3 regions of the Arthrobacter sp. E44 genome follow, and region 3 is predicted to be linked to each of the others. Evidence: riboswitches for the same ligand, from Rfam matches in the RefSeq annotation. Region 3 holds a riboswitch; each other region holds the start of a gene.

Region 1 (5,234 bases), on a different contig from region 3:
GCGCCACTCCGGCCCCACCGTCTCCCAGACCATCGGCAGGATGGAGCGCGATGGACTCGTTGTTGTCTCTGGTGACAGGCATTTGGAGCTCACTGACACCGGGCGCAAGCGCGCCACGGAGGTGATGCGCAAGCACCGGCTGGCCGAACGCCTGCTGGCGGACGTCATCGGGCTGGACTGGGCCTACGTCCACGATGAAGCCTGCCGCTGGGAACATGTGATGAGTGAGCGGGTGGAGCGCCGCATCTACGAGATGCTGGACCACCCCACCGAATCCCCGTACGGCAACCCAATCCCGGGCCTTGCCGCGCTGGGCGGCCGGCCGGCCCCCGGCTTCGGTGACGGCGCCATCAGCCTGGTGGAGGCGATGAAGAGCTACGTGCCTGCTTCCGGCGTGACCATCAGCCGCCTCGCGGAGCCGATCCAGGTGGAGCCGGAGCTGCTGTCGCAGTTGGACGAAGGCGGAATCCGGCCCGGCGCTGCAGTGGCCCTGGAACGCGTGGGCGACTACATCTCGGTGCGGGTGGCCGGGATTGAAGGAGCGCTGGAGCTTCCGCCGGAGGTTGCCGCACACGTCTTTGTGGCCGTCAAGCAGGGCTGAAGCGAAGCTTCCATACCCCGGACCTGCCCTTCCAGCCAAAGATAACGGAATTGTTACCTAGGGTCTTAAGCCCCTATAGTAGAACCAGTCGTTTGAAACTTAAGCGTTACCTGATCCGGAGCCGAGCTCTGCCAGCGGATCGGGTGCACGAGTCGTTACTGGCAGAGGCGGGGGAACCACAAGCGGCAGCGGGGGACTGCCTTGGGGTGAAGTCCGTCAGCAGCAAGCCTCTCCAGTGAAGGATTCTTCCGGGAATACCCCTGCGCAGAAGCTTGCCCTTGGCGGGCCGGGTCTTTGATCTCTCTGACCCGAATCCGACAGCTAACTCCGCAGGCTTTTCCAGAGAGGAACCCTTCTTGACCATGCAAACCCCCCGGGGACGCCGCCGTGCTGCCGGCCCCCCTTCGGCGCCGCGGGTTGTCGAAGTTGTCGCAGCGGAGCGCCCCCGCGACCTCCATCGCGACGCCCGCCGCCGCCGGGGTCCGTTCCGCCAGATGACGGAGTTTGCCGCCGCCAGCGGCATCGGCCAGAAGGCCGGCATTGCTCTGGCGGCCACCGGCCTGGTGCTGACCGTGACCGTGCCCGCCACAAGTCCCGTTATGGCCACTGATGCCGCCGGCAGCGCCCCGCTTGCAGCCTCCTCTGTCACGCCGCAGCCCGAGATCTCGGCCGACATCGGTGCCCAGATCGACTTCAGCCGGTCCGCCGTGGTGACCCAGGCCGACCCGGACGGGAAGCTAAAGCAACTGCTGAGTGCCCAGTCGGCCGGGTCCGTGACGCGTGCCGCGTCAGCCGGCACCCTGGCCGCACCGCTGGCATCCCTTGCCACCGCTTCCCCCTTCGGTTACCGGGTCAGCCCGATTACTGGAGGCTCGGGCGACTTCCACCGGGGCCAGGACTTCGTGGCGCAGTGTGGGACATCCGTCCTGGCGGCCGCCACGGGTACCGTGACCTTCGCGGGCTGGCATCAGTTCGGCGGCGGAAACCGAGTGGTCATCGACCACGGAAACGGGCTGGAAACCACGTACAACCACCTGTCGTCCTTCAATGTGAAGGTGGGCCAGACCGTCTCCCGCGGGGACGTGGTGGCGCTGAGCGGCACCACTGGTGCATCCACCGGCTGCCACCTGCACTTCGAAGTCCAGGTCAATGGCGAAGTGGTCGATCCCATGGGCTGGTTGTAACCGAATGATTGCGCACTCTCAGATCGCCGTGACTAGCCGTGACCTGAATGTGACATTGAAACAAAACTGCTGTACCGTCTAACTCGCGTCAACTTTTCCGAAGTTGACGCTCTTGAGTGGATTGCCTAACTCTGCCACCGCTCAAGGTCCGTTCGCATTTCATCGTCTGGCAGGGGCGGGGGAACCAATTTCGGCCTTCATCCAGAAGGCCTTGGGGTTAAGTCACAAGCTTCCCAGGAAGCAGCGTGGCCGGGTGACTCCCATCCGAATCCGACAGCTCACCTCGCAGGCATTGGGAGAGGCTACCTTCGTGTCTTCACGCCATAATTCTGCGCGCCACCGTGCGCAAACGGTTCGCACCAACCCCTTGGATGCCGTTTCCAAGGCCGTGAGTGCAAATGCCGGGACCGTAGGCCGCCAGGCTGCCGTTGTGGCAGCCGCCTCGGGCCTGATCCTGAGCATGGGCCTGCCGGCCACTGCTGCTGATACCACTGCCGGTGTCTCAGCTTCCACTGAGTCCGGTTCGGCCCAAACGGCCCTCGCCGTCACCGCTGCCCCCACCGCCACGGTTTCCTTTGAACGTCCCGTGGTCAAAACCACCGCTGCTCCCAAGGTGCAGCCGGTGCGTACCCAGTCCACCGACACGGCCAACGCTGCTGCTGCTGCCGGCCAGGACGCCGCGCCGGCCGCCAAGACCGCCCAGACCGTCTCCTCGGCGGCGACCTCGGGCATCGCAGCCATCGCCTACACCGGCATCGGCCACTCGTACGTGTGGGGCGGCACCAGCCCCGTCACCGGCTGGGACTGCTCCGGGTTCGTGCAGTGGGTTTACGCCCAGGCAGGCATCAGCATTCCCCGCACCAACGCGTGGAGCATCATGACCCCCACCTCTGCGCCGCAGCCGGGTGACCTGGTTGTCCAGAACGGCGGCGCCCACGTTGGCATCTACGTCGGCAACGGCATGATGATCAGCGCACTCAACCCCTCACAGGGCACGCTGCTCCACTCGCCTGCAGCCACCGGTACCTCGTCGTACTACCACCTCAACAAATAGTTCTTGGGCTCCGTGCTCCAAGGGCTATTTCTTTGCCCAAAGCTTCTTCGCTAGAAACCACATCCCCGTTCGGGACGCGCCGGCGTACCCCCAAGATGCCGGCGCGTCCAACACACTTTGCCTGCCTACCTGCGGTTGCAAGGAAAACGAAAGAGAGAACTGATGACGACTCGTGCTACCGCACGGCACCGCGCCGAGGTCACCAAGACCAACTCGATCGCTGTCATTGCCAAGGCTGTCAGCGACAACGCCGGCGGCATGGGCCGCCAGGCTGCGGTCATCGCCGCCGCTTCCGGCCTGGTCCTGACCAGCGGCATTGCGGCCAACGCCGCCGATGCCAACGTCAAACGCGACTCTGCTCCCGCCTCCGCGCTGGAAGTTGAATCCGCCGTCGACGCCCCGATTTCCGCCGCTTCCACCATTGCGATCAGCTTCGAGAAGCCAGCTGTGACCACCACGCCGGCCCCCGTCGTCGAGCCCGAGCCCCAGGTTCAGGTGGAGGAAGCTGCCCCTGCTCCCGCCGCCCAGCCCGTTGCCGCTCCCAAGGTCACCGCCAAGGTCGCCACCGCCGCTGCCCCGGCCGCTCCCGCAGCCCAGGCTTCTGCCAGCGGCAAGGGTGCTGCAATCCTCTCCGCCGCCTACGCCCAGCTTGGCGTCCACCAGGACTGCACCATGCTGGTGACCAACGCCCTGGCCGCCGTCGGCATCCACTTCCACGACTGGCCCGCCGGCTACCTGTCCCTGGGGGACACGGTGCCTGCTTCCCAGGCACAGCCCGGCGACCTGATCTACTACGCCGATGGTGGCGGAGGAATGGCACACATCGCTGTTTACGCCGGAAACGGCATGGCCGTGCATGGCGGCTTCAACGGCAACGACACCGTGGTCTTCAGCGCAAACGTGGGCTCCGGGCCGGTTTTCATCCACGTCAGGTAAGCACCGCATGTCCGGCACTGGCAACAGCCAGTGCTTGTCCAAGGACCCCCGCCCTCGCAGCGGGGGTCCTTGGCGTTTAAGAAGTTCCCCGCAGGGGACTGATGCCTGCCCTGCTGGGGAACGTTCCCCGCAGGGAATCCGGGCGGCGATTACCTGATTTTGCACTTCTCTGTTTACTCTTGTGATGTCGATCCATAGCCCGGACATGCCGAGGGCAGCCGGCCCTCGTGCCCCTGACGGGTGCGGCCGTGAAGAGGTAAGTGCATGCGCACTCTCGTTCTGAATGCTGGATATGAACCGCTGGCGGTCATTACTTTCCGCCGGGCGCTGGTGCTTGTGCTCACGGGCAAGGCGAGCGTCGTGGCCGAAGGGGATGACCCTGTCGTGGGACCCACGGACGTCCTGGGCCGCCCGTCCGTGATCCTCCTCAACCGGTACATCCGGCCCCGATACAACCACTCCACGGCTGTCAGCCGCAGGGGCGTACTCAGACGCGACGGCCATAAATGCGCATACTGCGGCAAGGCAGCGCATACCATCGACCATGTGCACCCCAAGTCCCGGGGCGGGGCTGACTCGTGGGAGAACCTGGTGGCAGCCTGCCTTCGCTGCAACAACGTCAAGGGCGACCACACCCCGACCGAGATGGGCTGGAGCCTGCGCTTTGTGCCGGAGCCTCCGCGCGGCACCATCTGGCAGATCAAGGAACTGGAAAAGCCCACGCCCGCGTGGGATCCGTTCCTCCTGCCCGAACGCGCCGCCTGACCTCCGCTTTCGACGGGAGTGATCGCTGCCCCGCCTGATGGCTAGGCTGGGGGAGTGCAAGAGAACAGCCTGGTTTTTGATGCCCTGATTTTGGCCGGGGGCCGGTCCTCGCGGCTGGGCGGGGTACCCAAACAGTCCCTTGTCTTCCAAGGCCAAACGCTCTTGGAACGGGCCCTGGACGCCGCAGCCGGCGCCCGCCGCACTGTCGTCGTCGGCGACAGCGCCTTCCTGCCATCCCAAAGCACAACACCCCGCCCTGTATCCCCGGCAGCCTGGCCGGCCGACGTCCTCACCTGTCGGGAAGAGCCGCCGTTCGCAGGGCCTGCCGCTGCCATCGCGGCTGGTTTGAACACCTTGGGCGAAAATGGCGGAGCGGCGCCCTTCACCCTGGTGCTGGCCTGCGATATGCCGTTGGCCTCCGAAGCGGTGGCCGTGTTGTGGAGGGCTCTTGCCGCATCTGCAGCACGCCCCGGGGGAGGCGGAGGAGGCGGCGTGATGGCCCTGGCCGGCGACGGGAAGGTCCAGCCGCTGGCGGCCTTTTACAGCACGCCCGGGTTAAAACAAGCCTGCGCGGAGTTGGCCGCACGCGACGCGTTGGTCAACGGCTCCGTCCGGGCTCTCCTTGCTAGTCTGGACGTGCAGCTTGTCACAGTCCCCGCCGGGTCCACCTCCGACGTGGATACCTGGGACGATG
Region 2 (5,234 bases), on a different contig from region 3:
CATTGCCCTCGGAGGCTGGAACGGCGGCGATCCCTACCCCACCCTGGCCGAGTTCCAGGACATGGTGGCCAAGGGCCAGATCGGCTACTTCATCCAAAGCGGAGGCATGGGCGGTGGCGGCATGGGCGGCCGCGGCGGCAACTCCGAAGTGGCCGCCTGGGTCCAGGCCAACTTCCAGGCCCAGACCGTAGGCAACTCAACCGTCTACCAGCTCACCAAGTAGGACACGATGGCCAGCCAGCACAGCGTGCCTGTAACCACCGCAGCCCGCCCCCGGAGGAATCCACTGGGGCGGGAGCGATTCACCCTCCGGGGCCGGCCGGGCACGCGGGACCATGCGGCCTTCCGCGGAGACCGTGCGGCCTTCCACCGGAGGCTGGAACTGGCAGCTGTACTGGCTGGCACGGCCGTGCTGTACCTGTGGAACCTCGGTGCGTCGGGCTGGGCCAACGCGTTCTATTCCGCCGCAGCCCAGGCCGGATCGCAGGACTGGGCAGCCTGGTTCTTCGGCTCCTCCGATGCCGCGAATGCCATCACCGTGGACAAGCCGCCGGCCTCCCTGTGGATCATGGGGCTGTCGGTCCGGATCTTTGGCCTGAGCTCGTGGAGCATCCTGGTTCCCCAGGCTCTGATGGGGGTCGGCTCGGCGTGGCTGGTCTATCTGGCCGTGCGGCGGGCCGCAACGCCGGCCACCGGTGATGTCCGGCTTGCGCACCGGGCAGGGCTGCTGGCAGCGGCGGTCCTTGCCCTCACCCCGGTTGCCACCCTGATGTTCCGGTTCAACAACCCGGACGCCCTGCTGGTGCTGCTAATGACAGCAGCCGCGTACGGGTTCCTCCGCGCGGTCCAGGAGGACCGGCCTCGGTGGCTCCTGCTGGCCGGGGTATTCCTGGGCTTTGGGTTTCTCGCCAAGCAGCTTCAGGTCCTGCTGGTGGTTCCCGGGTTCGCCCTCGCCTACATGGTGGCAGCTCCGGGCGGCACCCGGCGGCGGTTGATCCGTCTGGCAGCCGCGGGAGCAGCGATGGTGGTTTCTGCCGGCTGGTGGCTGCTGGCCGTCGAGCTGACGCCGGCGAACATGCGGCCCTACATTGGCGGGTCGCAGAACAACTCCATCCTGGAGCTGACGTTGGGCTACAACGGCCTGGGCAGGCTCACGGGCGACGAAACGGGCAGTGTGGGCGGCGGCAACGGCTGGGGCGTTCCGGGCCTGTTCCGGATGTTCAACAGCGAGTTCGGCGGCCAGATCGCATGGCTGCTGCCGTCCGCACTCATCCTTGCGGCGGGGCTGCTGTGGGTGGGGCGGCGGGCTCCGCGAACAGATGTTGTCCGCGCTTCCGTCATCGTCTGGGGCTCGTGGATCCTGGTAACGGGCCTGGTGTTCAGCTTCATGGCCGGCATCATCCACCCCTACTACGCGGTGGCACTGGCACCGGGAATCGCCGGAATGGCAGGCCTGGGCAGCGTTCTCCTGTGGCAGCGCCGCAGGCAAGCGGCTGCCCGCATCTTCCTCGCTTCAGCAGTGGCCGTGGCGTCGCTTATGGCCTTCTACCTGCTGGGAACCACGTCCGCCTACGGCCCTTGGCTGCGCTGGCTGGTGCTCGGCGGAAGTTTGGCAGCCGCAGCAGGCATTGGGCTGGGCAAGTTCCTGCGCTTGGCTTCCATGCAGCGGACGACGGCGGCCCTCGCCATCGCTGCGTCGCTCCCCGGTCCGCTGGCCTACTCCGTCACCACCGCGGCTACGGCACACAGCGGGGCGATCGTCAGTGCGGGGCCAGCCTCGGGCTTAGGCGCCGGCGGCCGCGGACCGGGAGGCTTCAGTTCGACCGGTCGGAGCCCTTCGGGCCGGGGCGCCGGACAGGGCGTCACGGGCCAGGGTCCCATGGGGCAGGGCTTCCAGCAGCAGGGTTCCCAGCAGCAGGCCGCCCCGGCCGGAACAAACCCTGGCGGCGCTAACTTCGGGGGCAGGCCCGGCGGCGGACTCGGTGGCCTCCTCGGCGCACCTACTCCACCAGCGGATCTTGTGGCCGCGCTCAAAGACGGTGCAACCAATTACACCTGGGCAGCAGCGGTAGTGGGCTCCAACAATGCCGCCGGGTACCAGCTCGCCACGGAACTGCCGGTGATGGCCGTGGGCGGCTTCAACGGCACCGACCCCTCCCCCACCCTGGCGCAGTTCCAAGACCTCGTCGCGCAGGGAAAAATCCACTACTTCATTGCCGGCGGGGCCATGCCGTCCAGCTCCGGTTCGGATGCCGTCGGCCGGATCGCCGAGTGGGTTTCGCAGAACTTCAGTGCGCAGAGCATCGGCGGCACCACTATCTACCTCCTGGCACGGTAACAACACGGCCTGGTGTCCTGAACGTAACGATTCAACCGCACGCCAGAAGCAAGCCGGCGCGCTGGAGGCCGTGACTTCCGTTACCTAAATGTGACTTTGCTTCGCTTTTCCTGTACCGTCGATTGGGTGCGGCTCCCGTTCGGGCCGCATATCCCGGGTTGACGCCAAGCTCTGCCGCTTCCCCCGGATTCCGATTGAGCAACGGCAGAGGCGGGGGACCCACCGTCCCGGGCGATGAACGCCCTTGGGGTTAAGCACGTACGTGATCTTTCCGTGCGGCCGGATGCCCTCATCCGAACCCGACAGCTAACTCCGCAGGTGTGAGAGGCGATCAATCATGTCCAAAAACACGGCAGAAGCATGCCTGCATGCCAAGGGTAAACATCTGGCACAGCAGGAACCGGCCAAGAAACCAGCAAAGAAGACCAGCCTGGGCGTGCGTGCCGGGATCCTTGCAGCATCCTGCGCGGTGCTCGTGGGGGTAGGCGCGGCAGGCCAGGCAACCAGCAGCATGACCCCGGTGTCATCCACCGAATCAAACTCTTCCACGGCAGCGGCCGACGCCCAAATGAGCATCGAGAAGAGCGAAATCCGCTCCAACCCGGCAGCGTCCGTTCCGGCGGCAATCAGCGTAGCCCCCCAGGCAGCGGAACCAGCCCCCGCGCCTGCACCGGCGGCCCCCGCAGCGGAAGCCCCGGCACCTGCCGCGGCTCCGGCACCCGCCCCGGCTCCTGCCCCGGCTCCGGCACCCGCTCCTGCGCCGGCACCCGTCGTCGCGGTGAATGATCCCGCCGGTGCCCAGGCTTATGCTGCCGGCCAGCTGGCAACCTTTGGCTGGGGACCTGACCAGATGCAGTGCCTGCAGACGCTGTGGACCAAGGAGTCCGACTGGACCACCACGGCCACGAATCCCAGCAGCGGCGCCTACGGCATCGTCCAGTCCCTGCCTGCAGAGAAGATGGCCAGCGCCGGCGCCGACTACCTGACCAACTACCGCACGCAGATCAACTGGGGCCTGGATTACATCAAGAAGAGCTACCAGTCTCCGTGCGGTGCGCTGAACTTCCACCTGGCGCACAACTGGTACTAGGCACCTCTCCCTGGCATAGCGCCGCAAAGGGAAACCTTCAGCTGAACCTCCCGGCTCCAAGGACAGCCGACGGCTGGTCCCGCCACCCGCCGTCGTACGCCTTGGCCACGGGGTAACGCCGGGGATTCCAGCGACAGACCGCGGGCCGCATCATCACGATGCGGCCCGCGGTCTGTTTTAAGCGTTGCTGGGCGTACTGCCGGCCTGAGCTGCATCCTGCCCGGCATTCCGCCAAGGGATGTACTGGACGGCCCACTTATTGCCGTCCGGGTCGGCGAAGTAAACGAAGTGGCCCCAAGGCAGCACTTCGATGTCACTGACGTCCACACCATTGTTCTTCAGGTGGTCATGCGCCTTTTGGATGTCGTCGACCACCATCTGGAGGGTGGTTCCCGTGCCGGGAGGGGCGTCCAAAAGCCCCTCGCCCATGCAGATGGAGCAGGCAGAGCCGGGCGGCGTCAGCTGTACGAAGCGCACGTGGTCCGACGGCCGCTCGTCGTAGTCCGCGTTGAAGCCCACCTTGTTGACATAGAAGTCCTTGGCGCGGTCAACGTCGGATACAGGGACAAAGACAAGTTCGAGTTTCCAGTCCATCCGCACAGGCTAGCGGCAGGACGACGAGTGAAAAAGGGTAAAAACTACCCTGCGATGCCGTAGAGCCGGTCGCCGGCGTCGCCCAGGCCGGGAACGATGTAGGACTTCTCGTTGAGCTTCTCGTCGATGGAGGCCAGGACGATGTGCACGTTCGCGCCCGAGAGTTCCTCTTCCAGCCGGGCCAGGCCTTCAGGGGCAGCCAGCAGGCAGATGCAGGTGACGTCGGAAGCGCCCCGCTTGAACAGGAACTTGATGGCCTCACGCAGGGTGCCGCCGGTGGCCAGCATGGGGTCCAGCACGAAGACCTGGCGGCCCGTCAGGTCCTCCGGAAGGCGCTCGGCATAGGTGATGATGTCCAGCGTTTCCTCGTCCCGGGCCATACCCAGGAAGCCCACCTCGGCCGTGGGGACCAGCTTGGTCATGCCCTCCAGCATTCCCAGGCCGGCACGCAGAATGGGAACCACCAGCGGTGTGGGCTTGGTGAATGCCGTGCCGATGGTGGTGCTGACTGGCGTCTGGATGGTGACGGGCTCCGTGCGGACCTCCCGCGTGGCCTCGTAAGCCAGCAGGGTCACCAGCTCTTCCGTCAGCTGGCGGAATACCGGCGACGGCGTGTTCTTGTCCCGCAGGACGGTGAGCTTGTGGGCGACCAGGGGGTGGTCAACAACGAGAGTGCGCATCCCCCAAAACTATCATCCGGCGGTGTCCTTGCCTCGGCTGCCGGACGCGCCCTGCTTGCCGGCATCGCCGCCGTCGTGCACGGATTCGAGGACGACGTCCCGCACCACGGGACGATCGAACGTGGGGGCCGGACCCGCATGCTGCTTGCGCCTCAACAGGTGGAACAACCGATGCGCCAGGATCACGATGGCCACCCAGGCCAGCCCCAGCGTCCAGCCGGCCATGACGTCGGTCAACCAGTGGTGGCCCAGGAATACCCTGCTCAGCCCCATGGCAATGATGAAAATCACGCCGGCCGTGATTGCCGTGACCCTGACCCAGAGTTGGTGGAACTGCAGGCAAAGAACGTACAGGAGGACGCTGATGACCACGGTGGTGTTGAGGGTATGGCCGCTGGGGAAAGACGGCGAATCCTCGTAAGGCGGGACCGCATCGGCGTGGTCCGGCCGGGTCCTGCCCACAAGTTTCTTGCCGAACGTGGTGGCGAGGATGGAGACGGTTGCCGCGCCGCCCACCAGGAGGAGTGGGCGC
Region 3 (5,234 bases):
CCCCAGCCCCGGCCTCCTTGTCCTCAACGAGAAACTGGCGCGTGACTTGGGCCTGGACGCGGAGTACCTGCGCAGTCCCGAAGGCGTGCGGCTCCTGGTGGGAAATCACGTTCCTCCTGGCGCCACACCGGTGGCGCAGGCTTACGCCGGCCACCAGTTCGGCGGATACTCGCCCCTGCTCGGTGACGGGCGGGCGCTTCTGCTGGGCGAGGTCACGGACCGGAGCGGACGACTCCTGGACATCCACCTCAAAGGCTCTGGACGCACGCCTTTCGCCCGCGCGGGGGACGGCAGGGCCGTCGTCGGGCCCATGCTGCGCGAATACCTCGTCAGCGAGGCTATGTACGCCCTGCACATTCCCACCACCAGGGCACTCGCCGTCGTGGGCACGGGCCGCCAGGTCCGGCGCGACGGTATGCTGCCGGGCGCCGTCCTGGCCAGGGTGGCAAGCAGCCACCTGCGCGTGGGCAGCTTCCAATATGCGCGTGCCACCGAGAACCTCGACCTTCTGAAGCGCTTGGCGGACCATGCCATCAGCAGGCACTACCCCCAGGCCGCGGAAGCCGAAAACCCCTACCTGGCACTGTTCGGGTCGGTCGTCTCCGCGCAGGCGGAACTGGTGGCCCGCTGGATGCTGGTGGGATTCGTCCACGGGGTCATGAACACGGACAACATGACCATCTCAGGGGAAACCATCGACTACGGCCCCTGTGCGTTCATGGATGCCTTCAATCCTGCGGCCGTCTACAGTTCAATCGACGTCAGCGGCCGCTACGCCTACGCCAACCAGCCGGTTCTGGCCGAATGGAACCTTGCCCGGCTGGCGGAGGCGATGCTGCCGCTTATCCACGAAGACCAGGAGCAGGCGGTTGCGCCCGCAGTGGAGGTGCTCGGCGGCTTCCGGGGCCACTACAGCAGGGCGTGGACCGGTGGCATGAATGCCAAGCTCGGCCTTGGCAGCCGCGGGGGAAGTGACGAGGAAACCACGTCCGCTTTGGTGGACGGCGCCCTTGCCATCCTGAAGGACGGTCCCGTGGACTACACCCTCTTCTTCCGTAACCTGGGCAAGGCCGCCCGTGGCGACCTTCGTCCGGTGCGCGGCATGGTTCTTGATCTGGCTGCGTTTGATTCCTGGGCGGAGCGGTGGCAGGCACTCGAACCGGACGCGGAGCTGATGGACAACGTCAACCCGGCGTACATTCCCAGGAACCACCTCGTGGAGGAGGCATTGGCCGCTGCCACGGCCGGAGACCTGTCACCCTTGCAGCAGCTTTTGGAGGCAGTCAGTGACCCCTTCACCGAGCGGCCCGGGCTGGAACGCTACGCCGAAGGCGCCCCCGAGGACTTCGGCAACTATATGACCTTCTGCGGGACCTGACGGCTGCGGGGGCAGGCGGCGGATGCGACAGGAGGGCGGCAGCCGGATGACCGGCTGCCGCCCTCCTGTCTAATGCCTGCGCTGTTGGGCGCCTGCGGTGATGCGAAGACTAGGCGACGCGGACCGCTGAGTAGCCGCCGAGCCAGCTGATGGAGTGCACCTGGGTGTCGTAGCCGTTCACGCCACCGCTGACAACCTGGCCGTTGCCGGCGTAAACGCCAACGTGGCCGGAGGTGATGATCAGGTCGCCGGGCGCAGGAGCGCCGACCACGGTGCCGTACTGGAAGAACTGGGTGGGGGCAAGATCGCCAACGGACTTGCCCACCGAGCGCAGCGCCTTCTCAACCATGGCAGTGCAGTCCTGCTTGATGCCCAGCTGGCCGTAGGCGTTTGCCAGGATGGCAGCGCCGGTGCCGCTGCCGGTGGGGGCGGACACGGGGGTGGCCGAGGCGTAGGACATGTTCATGCCGGTGTTGGCCGGAGCGGCGGCTGCGGTCTGCACGGGTGCTGCTGCAGGGGCCGGAGCCGGTGCCGGTGCCGCGGTGTAGCCGGCGGCGGGGATCTGGATCTGGTCGCCCGGGTAGATGATCGAGGACAGGCCCAGTCCGTTGGCGGACAGGACGCTGTTCAGGCTGACGCCATTAGCAGACGCAATGGCACCCAGGGTATCGCCGGAAACTACGGTGTGGACGCTGCCTGCTGCCGCTGCCGGGGCCGCAACAGGTGCGGAGTACGCCTGCACGTTGGTCTTTTCCGTGGTGTCAGGGCCGGTGACACCGGCGTGGGCCGGGGCGCCGACGCCGAAGGCAATGCCGGACGCTGCAGCAACTGCGAGCGCGGGGCGGCCCAGCGAGCGGGCCTGGGACTTGGCTGTCACGGCGAGGCCCTCGAGAACAATGGAGCGGGCCGGAGTTGCGCGGTGACGGGCAGTGGTGGAATTTTTTGACACGGTTGATCGCCTCTCCCATGCCTGCGGGGTGAGCTGTCGGGTTCGGGCTGGAGATACCCGGCCGGAAGCAACCCCGTAATGGACGGAGGCGCTATCGACTTAACCCCAAGGCCACAAGTGGCCGCGGAAACTTGGTTCCCCCGTCCCTGCCAGCTGGAGCGGTTGTATCCCATGATCAGTGGCAGGGCTCGGCATACTGATGGGAATGTCCCGTCTGAGAGGGACACCTGAAGACCATAACCCACATGCGGTGGCATTGTCACATTTGGATAACATACGAGGTTTCCCTCTCGAATTCCGCAAACGTTTGGACGTTACGGCTGTTATCGGTGTCGACCTCGGCTAATAGCCGGGCTTGCAGGACAGGTAACGGCCCGGACACGGACACGGGATGTTTGCCGCGGCTCCATGGAACTGGCCGTTTCCATTCAGGCGCTCCGCGATCCGACCGCTAGGCTGTTTGCATGCCAGATTTCGACCGGTTCCGGGTACTGCTCGAAGAGGAGCGGGCGCGGCGCCTGGAGTTGCTGCCGGCGCTGCGGGCTGACATCCAGGCAGCGAATTCGGCCCGGCAGGACTCCAATGTCGATGACGAGCACGACCCCGAAGGGGCCACGATCGCGTTTGAGCTCTCGCAGGCTTCGGCGCTCCTGAAGCAGAGCTCGGCCGGCCTGGACCAGATTGACGCGGCGCTGGCCCGCCTGGCAGCGGGGACCTATGGAACCTGCGCCGTGTGCGGGGAGCCCATTGCGGAGGGCAGGCTGGAAGCGCGGCCCTGGACACCGTTTTGTATCCGCCACGCCTCGTCCGGTCGGGGACGATGACTGGCCCTGCGGATGTGGTGTCCGCGGCGGCGGAGTTCGTTGACCGGACCCTCCAGAACGAGGGCGCCTGGTACCGGGCGGACGACGTCGGGAACCGGCTTGGCTGGGTGCTGGACTCTTACGGTTCCTCCATCGGAGCGGTGCGCGGCACGGTGCGCGATGCCCTGCGCAAATTCAAGGACCTGGACCACGACACCACGGTGATGCTTGCGTCCACCCTGTGGGGACAGCCCCGGCCCGGCTCCCGCCCCGTGTTTGAGCGCCGGTTGGCGGCCGTGGTGCTGCTGCAGTCACGGGTGCGGCTGCTCAGGCACTCGGACCTGACCCGGCTGGAAGGCTTCCTTCGTTCTGCCCAGGCTGCAGACCTGATCCAGCCCCTCCTGGGCGACGTCCTGGTGCCGCTGCTGTCCGGCCTCGGGGAGCGCGAGCGGCAGCGGGCCAACGCGGTCCTGGCCCGGTGGCGGGACGACCCCGACCCGCAGCTTCAGGCGGCGGCAGCCGCCCTTGAAAAAGATTTGACCCTTTGACCTCGAAACCGGGAGATCCGCATGAATGAGCACTTTGACCTTGACCGTTTTGTTGCCGCGCAAAACAGCGGCGGCACCTATGACCAGGCGCTGGGGGAGCTGCAGGTCGGCAGGAAGTCCGGCCACTGGATGTGGTTCATCTTCCCGCAGATCTCCGGGTTGGGGCAGAGCGCAATGTCCCGCAAATACGCCATCTCCTCACTCGCAGAGGCCCGTGCCTACCTGGATCATGAGGTACTGGGGCCGCGGCTCCTGGAGTGCGCCCTGGTCCTGGCCAACCATGCAGACCAGTCCGCGGAGGACATCTTCGGCGGCATTGATGCCAGGAAGCTGCGGTCGTCCATGACACTGTTTCTCCGGGCGGCACCCGGAGAAACAGTGTTCAAGACTGTCCTGGCCCAGTTCTTCGACGGCGAGCCTGACCCTGCCACCGATGAGATCCTGGCTGGCCACGCCGCTGGCTGACGCCGGGTTGGCGGATCAGCCAGGCCCGGGGAACCGGCTAGGGCGTGGGGCTGCCGCCGTTGACGTTCAGTGGTTCCCCTACCACGTAGCTGGACTCGGGTGAAGCCAGGAAGACGTAGGCGGGTGCCAGCTCCGCGGGCTGTCCTGCCCGGCCCAGGGGAGTCGACTGGCCGAATTCCGGCAGCTGCTCCTTGGGCTGGCCACTGCTGACCTGCAATGGCGTCCAGATGGGACCCGGGGCCACGGCATTCACCCGGATTCCCTTGGGTGCCAGCTGCTGTGCCAGTCCCTTGGTGAAGTTGTTGATGCTGGCCTTGGTGGTGGCGTAGTCCACCAGGGTGGGGGACGGGTTGTACGCCTGGATGGAGGTGGTGTTGATGATGGTTGAGCCGGCCGGCATGTGCGGGACGGCGGCCTTGGTCAACCAGAACATCGCATACACGTTGGTCTTGAGGGTGTGGTCGAACTGCTCGTCGGTGATGTCCTGCAGGTCCTCCTGGGCCACCTGCTTCCCGGCGTTGTTGACCAGGATGTCCACCCCGCCCAGCACGGCAACCGCCGTATCAACGACTTCCCGGCATGTGGCGGAATCCTTGAGGTCGCCCGGCACCTTGACGGCCTTGCGGCCCGCAGCCTCGATGATCCCGGCGATGCGGGAGGCGTCCTCCTCTTCCTGGGGCAGGTAGGAAAGGACGACGTCGGCGCCTTCCCTTGCAAAGGCAATGGCAGTTGCGGCGCCGATGCCTGAGTCCGCGCCGGTCACGATGGCGCGGCGGCCTTCCAGCCGTCCCGTTCCGCGGTACGTTTCTTCGCCCAGGTCAGCCTTGGGCGTCAATTCGGCGTCGAGGCCCGGCTCGGGCTGGTGCTGCTTGGGCGGGGAAATCTTTTCGTAGGCAGTCACGGGATTACGGAAGGTGTACTGGTCAGTCATGGTGGTCCTCCTGTTCGTGCGGACTCGGGCTGGTTCGTCGCCCCGGAAATTGAAGCAGCCTGCGATTAATGGATCACAGCAAGCCAAAAAGCTAAGCATGCTTACGGTTCCCAGCCTAGGCAATGAAACCCCGCCCTGCCAAGCGGTCCTTCGGCGTGGC

Evidence for each region. Region 3 has a riboswitch for cyclic di-AMP ahead of ACETK3_RS10275 (LysM peptidoglycan-binding domain-containing protein). Riboswitches for the same ligand answer to the same signal wherever they lie in the genome.
Region 1: linked by a shared signal. The riboswitch ahead of ACETK3_RS06360 (C40 family peptidase) and the one ahead of ACETK3_RS10275 (LysM peptidoglycan-binding domain-containing protein) in region 3 are both predicted to bind cyclic di-AMP.
Region 2: linked by a shared signal. The riboswitch ahead of ACETK3_RS07855 (hypothetical protein) and the one ahead of ACETK3_RS10275 (LysM peptidoglycan-binding domain-containing protein) in region 3 are both predicted to bind cyclic di-AMP.

The regions. Positions count from the first base shown of each region.
Region 1 covers NZ_JBHDJA010000005.1:63,432-68,665, forward strand. Annotated here, with positions in the region: gene ACETK3_RS06350 (metal-dependent transcriptional regulator) at 1-601, shown strand, start outside; cyclic di-AMP (ydaO/yuaA leader) riboswitch at 711-953, shown strand; gene ACETK3_RS06355 (M23 family metallopeptidase) at 964-1,785, shown strand; cyclic di-AMP (ydaO/yuaA leader) riboswitch at 1,898-2,091, shown strand; gene ACETK3_RS06360 (C40 family peptidase) at 2,216-2,839, shown strand; gene ACETK3_RS06365 (NlpC/P60 family protein) at 3,002-3,775, shown strand; gene ACETK3_RS06370 (HNH endonuclease) at 4,040-4,540, shown strand; gene ACETK3_RS06375 (molybdenum cofactor guanylyltransferase) at 4,595-5,234, shown strand, end outside.
Region 2 covers NZ_JBHDJA010000006.1:170,092-175,325, reverse strand. Annotated here, with positions in the region: gene ACETK3_RS07865 (ArnT family glycosyltransferase) at 1-223, shown strand, start outside; gene ACETK3_RS07860 (ArnT family glycosyltransferase) at 248-2,338, shown strand; cyclic di-AMP (ydaO/yuaA leader) riboswitch at 2,510-2,670, shown strand; gene ACETK3_RS07855 (hypothetical protein) at 2,676-3,428, shown strand; gene ACETK3_RS07850 (glyoxalase superfamily protein) at 3,606-4,022, opposite strand; gene upp (uracil phosphoribosyltransferase) at 4,067-4,702, opposite strand; gene ACETK3_RS07840 (phosphatase PAP2 family protein) at 4,715-5,234, opposite strand, start outside.
Region 3 covers NZ_JBHDJA010000009.1:131,115-136,348, reverse strand. Annotated here, with positions in the region: gene ACETK3_RS10280 (YdiU family protein) at 1-1,378, shown strand, start outside; gene ACETK3_RS10275 (LysM peptidoglycan-binding domain-containing protein) at 1,488-2,327, opposite strand; cyclic di-AMP (ydaO/yuaA leader) riboswitch at 2,331-2,531, opposite strand; gene ACETK3_RS10270 (TraR/DksA C4-type zinc finger protein) at 2,792-3,151, shown strand; gene ACETK3_RS10265 (DNA alkylation repair protein) at 3,148-3,678, shown strand; gene ACETK3_RS10260 (DUF1810 domain-containing protein) at 3,700-4,143, shown strand; gene ACETK3_RS10255 (glucose 1-dehydrogenase) at 4,181-5,074, opposite strand.